Linked DNA regions of Duganella zoogloeoides. The protein of the gene in region 1 interacts with the protein of each later gene in a pairwise test. Links are inferred from orthologs where the notes say so. Each region holds a gene or a part of one and is shown in the gene's direction. Other genes may lie near its edges.

What was found.
Region 2: the proteins of SR858_RS03125 (region 1) and SR858_RS09260 interact in binary tests that used the Escherichia coli proteins (3 or more experiments, as listed by UniProt). The link is inferred for Duganella zoogloeoides from one-to-one orthologs.

Annotation. Positions count from the first base shown.
Region 1 is NZ_CP140152.1:693,692-696,821, forward strand. The notes cover bases 224-3,037. They hold SR858_RS03125 (Gfo/Idh/MocA family protein), read left to right. Parts: upstream 224-987; coding sequence 988-2,088; downstream 2,089-3,037. Other genes in these bases: SR858_RS03120 (M17 family peptidase N-terminal domain-containing protein), read right to left, coding at 224-827; SR858_RS03130 (hypothetical protein), read right to left, coding at 2,104-2,769; SR858_RS03135 (DUF5710 domain-containing protein), read left to right, coding at 2,855-3,037. Outside these bases: SR858_RS03115 (DUF3016 domain-containing protein), read right to left, coding at 1-142; more of SR858_RS03120, read right to left, coding at 192-223; more of SR858_RS03135, read left to right, coding at 3,038-3,130. UniProt on the Escherichia coli protein: Hydratase involved in the degradation of sialic acids. Catalyzes the reversible conversion of the dehydrated form of N-acetylneuraminate (Neu5Ac), 2,7-anhydro-N-acetylneuraminate (2,7-AN), to Neu5Ac.
Region 2 is NZ_CP140152.1:2,090,821-2,094,108, reverse strand. What follows is about bases 265-3,236. They hold SR858_RS09260 (methionine ABC transporter ATP-binding protein), read left to right. Parts: upstream 265-1,294; coding sequence 1,295-2,179; downstream 2,180-3,236. Other genes in these bases: SR858_RS09250 (MetQ/NlpA family ABC transporter substrate-binding protein), read left to right, coding at 2,874-3,236; SR858_RS09255 (methionine ABC transporter permease), read left to right, coding at 2,172-2,864; SR858_RS09265 (acyl-CoA dehydrogenase family protein), read left to right, coding at 265-1,286. In the rest of the region: more of SR858_RS09265, read left to right, coding at 78-264; more of SR858_RS09250, read left to right, coding at 3,237-3,288. UniProt on the Escherichia coli protein: Part of the ABC transporter complex MetNIQ involved in methionine import. Responsible for energy coupling to the transport system. It has also been shown to be involved in formyl-L-methionine transport.

The DNA of each region.
Region 1 (3,130 bases):
CCATCGATTTGCGGTCGGTCTCGAAGCGCGGCACGTCGGTCATCTTCTCGGTGTTGGCGTAGGTGACGGTGACGGCCGCCGAGGCGGTGCTGGCGGCCAGGGCAAGCATGGCAATGGCTGCTGGACGGATCAGGTGGTGCATGGCGGCTCCCGTAGGTGGGCGTGGTGAAGTCCCCAATATACCCGAAGAATCAGCCGCCGCGCGCTTGCGCGAACTCGTTGAAGGCGGCAATAAAAGCCTCGCCCGAACTGTGCAGGCGCGGCGCGCCCACGTCGAAGGTGCAGCGCTGGACCGACGGTGGTGGCGCCAGGCCGGCTGTGGCCAGTGCGTGCTCTGCGCGCAAGGCGCCGAGCATGCCGTCCATCATCATGCGTGGCATGTCGAGGCCGGCGTTGTCGGTGTGGCCGCCGTCGAGCACGCTGGGGGCGAAGGCCAGCGAGCGGGCGCCCTGGCGGATCGCTTCGCGCATCGCCACGCGGGTGGCGCGGCGCAGGCGGTCGCCATCGAGGGTTTCGGGGTTGCCCAGGCCGATTACCAGCACGGCGCGGGCGGGAATGGTGCCTGGCGGCAGGCTGATCAGGATGGTTTCCATTTCCTGGGCGCGGAAGTCGCCGCTGGCGCGCAGTGCCGTCAACTGGCTGCCCAGCGCGGTGTCGAGGCCGAGCAGGCCGCCGGCCACGGGGGCGCCATCCTGTTCGTGCTCGAACATGCAGGCGACGCTGAAGTCGACATCGGCTTGCGCCGGTCCCCAGGCGGCGACATCGAAATCGACGCCGTCCAGCGTGCCGATGGGCAGGCGTTCGGGTATTGTGTGCGGATCATTCATGGCCAGGCTCCAGGTCAATACGGTTGCTTATCTTAGCGTGTAAAGGCCCGCGCACCCCTGCCGAAATTTATGCGCGCGCCACGGTCGAGATGCTCTGTAGCGCTAACATGTGTACTAAAATTACCGAATCAGAAAGACAAACCAACAAGGGAGATAGACGATGATGGATTTTACGCGGCGTAACCTGGTCATGACCGCTGGTGGCTTGCTGGCGGCAACGGCCGTGGCCGGCCCCGTGTGGGCCAATCCCGACCGCAAGCTCGGCTACGCGATCGTGGGCCTCGGCGGCTACGGGCTCGGCGTCATCATCCCCCAGTTCAAGTATTGCCAGCACAGCAAGCTGGTCGCCCTGGTCAGCGGCGACCCTGTCAAGGCCAAAAAAGTGGCCGGGGAGTATGGCGTGCCGGAATCGAATATCTACGATTACAAGAACTACGACCGCATCAAGGACAATCCCGACATCGACATCGTTTATATCTGCCTGCCGGTATCGATGCACGCCGAATACACGATCCGCGGCGCCAAGGCCGGCAAGAACGTGTTGTGCGAAAAGCCGATGGCGCTGTCGTCGGTCGAATGCGAATCGATGATCGCTGCCTGCAAGCAGGCTGGCAAGAAACTGATGATCGGCTACCGCTGCCACTTCGAGCCATTCAACCTCGAGGCGCGGCGGCTGGCGCGCTCGGGCGCGATCGGCAAGCTGCGCTATTTCCGTTCCGAGCACGGCTACACCACGGGCGGCAACAACTGGCGCACCAAGAAGGCGATGTCGGGCGGCGGCTCGCTGATGGATATCGGCATTTACGCGCTGCAGGCGGCGCGCTACATGACCGGCGAAGAACCGGTGTCGGTGTATGCCAAGGAAACCACCGACCGGTCCGATCCGCGCTTCCGCGACGTGGAAGACATGGTCGAGTTCCAGCTGGAGTTTCCGTCGGGCGTGATCGGTTCGTGCATGTCGATGTATTCGGCCAACCGCAACCAGTTCCTGTTGATGGGCGACAAGGGCCGCATCGAGATGGAACCGGCCACCGGCTACCAAGGCCAGAAACTGTGGGTGGGCGACGGGCGCAAGAATGAAATCACGGCGCCGCCGAATGCGTCGAGCAACCAGTTCGCCGGCCAGCTCGACCATTTGTCGCAGTGCGTGCTGCAAGACCGCACGCCGATCGTGGCAGGCGAGGAGGGGCTGCGTGATATCCGCATTATCGAAGCGGTGTATCGCTCCGCGCGCGAACACAAGCGTATTGCGCTCAAGTAAGCGCTGAAATAAAACTTACAGGCCGGGTTGTTGATGCAGCCCGGCTTCCTCGGCCAGCTTGATGTCGAGCATCGAGATCACCAGGTCGGCATCGGTCAGCACGTCCTTGAGCGGAAAGCCGTCTTCCATCGCCACCACGGTGCCGGGCGGCACGCGTTCGGTGTTGTCAGCGCCCGGCGGCGTGTTGGGCATGAAGGCAAATTGCGGGAAGCGGGTTTTGCCGTGCAGGGCGATGTCGCTCAAGGTGCGCGGCGCCGCGCGCAACAGGCCGTTGCGCACGTGTTGCTGGCGTTCTTCGTGGCGCTGCTTGAGCAGGGCGGTCAGGCGCACGATTTCGCCGGCCAGGCGGTCCGATTCGGCCTGGTGTTCGGCCAGTTCGTCGTCGCTCAGCGCTTCTTCCCATTGCGTCAGTTTCAACAGGCCGCGCTTGTGCAGGGCCTGGCGTTGCAGGTCGATTTCGATCGATGCCGCGCGGGTCTGGTGGGTGTCCAGGTCTTGCGTGATGGCGGCGTCGCCATTGGCGCGCAGCCACTTGTCGCCAAAGCCGAACACCAGGCCGTCGAAATAGAAATACATCGGCAGCACTTGCGGCACCGCGCCGGCCAGCATTTGTTGCGGCGTCATGTGCCAGCGCTCGGCCAGCTCGGGCAGGGTGAGGGTCAATGGTTCGATCAGGGGCATACGGTGTCTCCGGAGTTCAAGCGCTCATTTTCTCACAGACGCGTAAAATAGCGGCTTTGTCACTGTTCGTCACGGAGTATGCCGCATGATGTTTCTTAAAGTTCCGTTTGCGGAAAAAGACGAGGCCAAGGCCCTGGGCGCCCGCTGGAACGGCGAACGCAAGTCCTGGTACGTGCCCGATGGTAAACCGACCGAAGCGTTCTCGCGCTGGCTGCCGCCCGGCGGCGCCGATTTCGTGCCGGCCGTGGCTGCCACTTCACTGAAAAACCGCCCGGTCACCGTCGATTCCTATGCCGGCAAACCGGTGATGGGCAAGCTGTTCATCGATCTCGAGCACGACTGCGATCCGTTCGTGGCCTGC
Region 2 (3,288 bases), 1.4 Mb from region 1 along the record:
ATAGCCGGAATTCTTCGTGTACGAGGTTTGGAGCACGGTGCAATACTGCGCCACCGAACCTATACAACGGACATACCATGTCTAACGCACTCAGAACAGCGGCGCCCGATCCGGCGCCGCCGACTACTCCCGATCCGCTCGAGGTGGCCGCCGACCTGGCGCGCCGCCTGGGCGAAACCGCCAACGCCCGCGACCAGGCCGGCGGCCATGCGGCGCAGGAACGCGGCGCAATTCGCGCCTCGGGCCTGCTCACGCTGTCGATACCGGCCGAATTCGGCGGCCAGGGCGCCGACTGGCCCACGGTGCTGCAAGTGGTGCGCATCCTGGCGCGCGCTGACAGCGCATTGGCCCATATCTTCGGTTTCCACCACCTGCAACTGGCGGGCATCCAGCTGTATGGCACACCGCAGCAGCAGCGCCGCTTCCTGACGCTCACTGTCGAACAGAATCTGTTCTGGGGCAATGCCCTCAATCCGCTCGACCGCCGCACGGCGGCCGTGGATGCGGACTACGGCTACACGCTCGATGGCATCAAGAGCTTTTCGTCCGGCTCCGTGGGCTCGGACTGGCTGACGGTTTCGGCCTGGCACGAGCCCACCGGCACCGCGCTGATCGGCGTGCTGCCCACCCGCCAGCCGGGCGTGGAGGTGCAGGCCGACTGGGATGCCTTCGGCCAGAAGCAGACCGACAGCGGCAACGTCCACTTTACCGGCGTGGCGCTGCCGGCCACGCAGGTGCTGCAGGCGCCAGGCGTGGCGGCCACGCCGCAATCGACGCTGCGCTCGCAGGTGGCGCAACTGATCATGACGAACCTGTACCTGGGCATCGGCGAAGGTGCCTTCGAAGCGGCGCGCGCCTACACGGTGGACGAGGCGCGGCCGTGGTTTGCGTCCGGCGCCCAATCGGCTGCCGCCGATCCGCTGGTGCAGCACCGCTTCGGCCAGTTGTGGCTCAAGCTGCGGCCGGCCGCCGTGCTGGCCGACCATGCGGCACGCGAACTCGAACGGTTGTTCCGTCTCGGCCCGCAAGTTACCGCCCGCCAGCGCGGCGACCTGGCAATCGCCGTGGCGGAAGCCAAGGTGCTGGCCCATACCGCCGGCATCGACATCAGCAACCAGATGTTCGAACTGACCGGCGCCCGGTCAACGTCGGTCCGCTATGGCTACGACCGTTTCTGGCGCAACGTCCGCGTGCATACCCTGCACGACCCGGTTGACTACAAGATCCGCGACCTCGGACGCCATGCGCTCGATGGCTCGCTGCCCGAACCCACCGCCTACTCCTGAAGTACCCGATGACTATTCCACTGATCCGCATCGAACATGCGAGCAAGACCTTTACCCTGCCCGACGGCGGGCGCTTCGACGCCGTGCGCGACGTGTCGCTCGACGTGCGCCAGGGCGACATCTATGGCCTGATCGGCAAAAGCGGCGCCGGCAAATCGACCTTGCTGCGCCTGTTCAATTTGCTGGAGCGGCCCGACGCCGGGGCGATTACCGTCGCCGGCCGCGAGCTGACGTCGCTGTCGAAGCGCGACCTGCGCGATGCGCGCCGCAATATCGGCATGATTTTCCAGCAGTTCAACCTGCTGCAAAACGCCACGGTGTTCGACAACGTCGCCTTCCCGCTGCGCATCCACGGCGGCCAGAAACCGGAACAGATCGCCGCGCGCGTGAACCAGTGCCTGGAACTGGTGGAACTGGGCGTCAAGGCCGACAGCTATCCGGCCCAGCTGTCGGGCGGCCAGAAACAGCGCGTGGCGATTGCCCGCGCACTGGCCAGCGGCCCCGCCGTGCTGCTGTGCGATGAACCCACGTCCGCGCTCGACGCCGAGACCACGCGCGCGCTGCTGGCCACGCTGCGCGACATCAACCGCCGGCTGGGGGTCACCATCGTCATCGTCAGCCACGAGCTTTCCGTGCTGGCCGAAATCTGCAACCGCGTGGCGGTGATCGAGGATGGCGCGATTGCCGAGGAATTCGCGCTGAACGAACCGGCAGGCCACGACACCGCACCGCGCAAGACCGCACTGGGCCGCGAGCTTGCTGCGTTCAATACCGCCAATAGGGCGAATGTCGCCGATCTCGCCAGCCCCGCGAACGCCGCCGATGCTGCCACCGACCCTCGCACAGCCGATGTTGCCGCCATCGCTGCCTACCGGGAGCCGGCCCATGTCTGAACTGTTTTCCACGCTGGGCGTGTCGTTCAACGCCATCGTCGCCATGCTGCCCGAGATGGGCACTGCCGTCGGCCAAACGCTCACCATGCTCGGCATCGGCCTGTCGGCAGCAGTGCTGATCGGCGGGCCGCTCGGCATCGTGCTGTTCCTGGTGGCCGATGGCCAGTCGCTGCAAAACCGCCCGGCCGCGCTGGTGCTGGGCTGGCTGGTCAACACGGTGCGCTCGTTCCCGTTCATCATTTTGCTGGTCGCCCTGGTGCCGTTGACGCGCCTGATTGCCGGCACGTCGATCGGGCCGCTGGCGGCCGCGGTGCCGCTGTCGTTTGCCGCCATTCCGTATTTCGCCCGCATGGTCGAGCAGAACCTGCGCGAAGTGCCGCGCGGCGTGATCGAGGCGGCGCACGCCATGGGCGCGTCGGAACTGCAGATCGTGCTGCGCGTGCTGCTGGTGGAGGCGCGCTCCGGCCTGGTGCTGGCATTGACCGTGCTGGCGATCAGCTTCCTGTCGTATTCCGCTGTGGCCGGCGTGGTGGGCGGCGGCGGCATCGGCGACCTGGCGATCCGCTACGGCTATTACCGCTTCGAGACCGACATCATGGTGGCCACTGTCGCCATCCTGATCATCATGGTGCAACTGATCCAGTTCACCGGCAACCGCATTGCAAAACGCATCGACAAACGTTAAGGAATAACCATGATCAATCCGATCCGCCGCCATGCCGCATTGACCACGATACTGGCAGCACTGGCACTGGCGCTCGGCGCCAACGCGCCGGTTCACGCCAAAGATCCGAAAGAAATCGTTATCGGCACCAGCGCCGGTCCGTACGCGGACCAGATCAAACTGGGCATCAAGCCGCTGCTCGAAAAGAAGGGATATAAAGTCAAGCTGGTGGAGTTCAACGACTACATCCAGCCCAACTTCGCGCTGGCCGAAGGTTCGCTCGACGCCAACGTGTTCCAGCACATCGTGTACCTGAACAAGTTCGCCACCGAGAACAAGCTGCCCATCACCGAACTGGTGAAAGTGCCCACCGCGCCGATCGCCATCTACAGCAAGCGCCACAAGACACTGGCGGAGGTGAAGGACGGCACGACGGTGGCGCTGC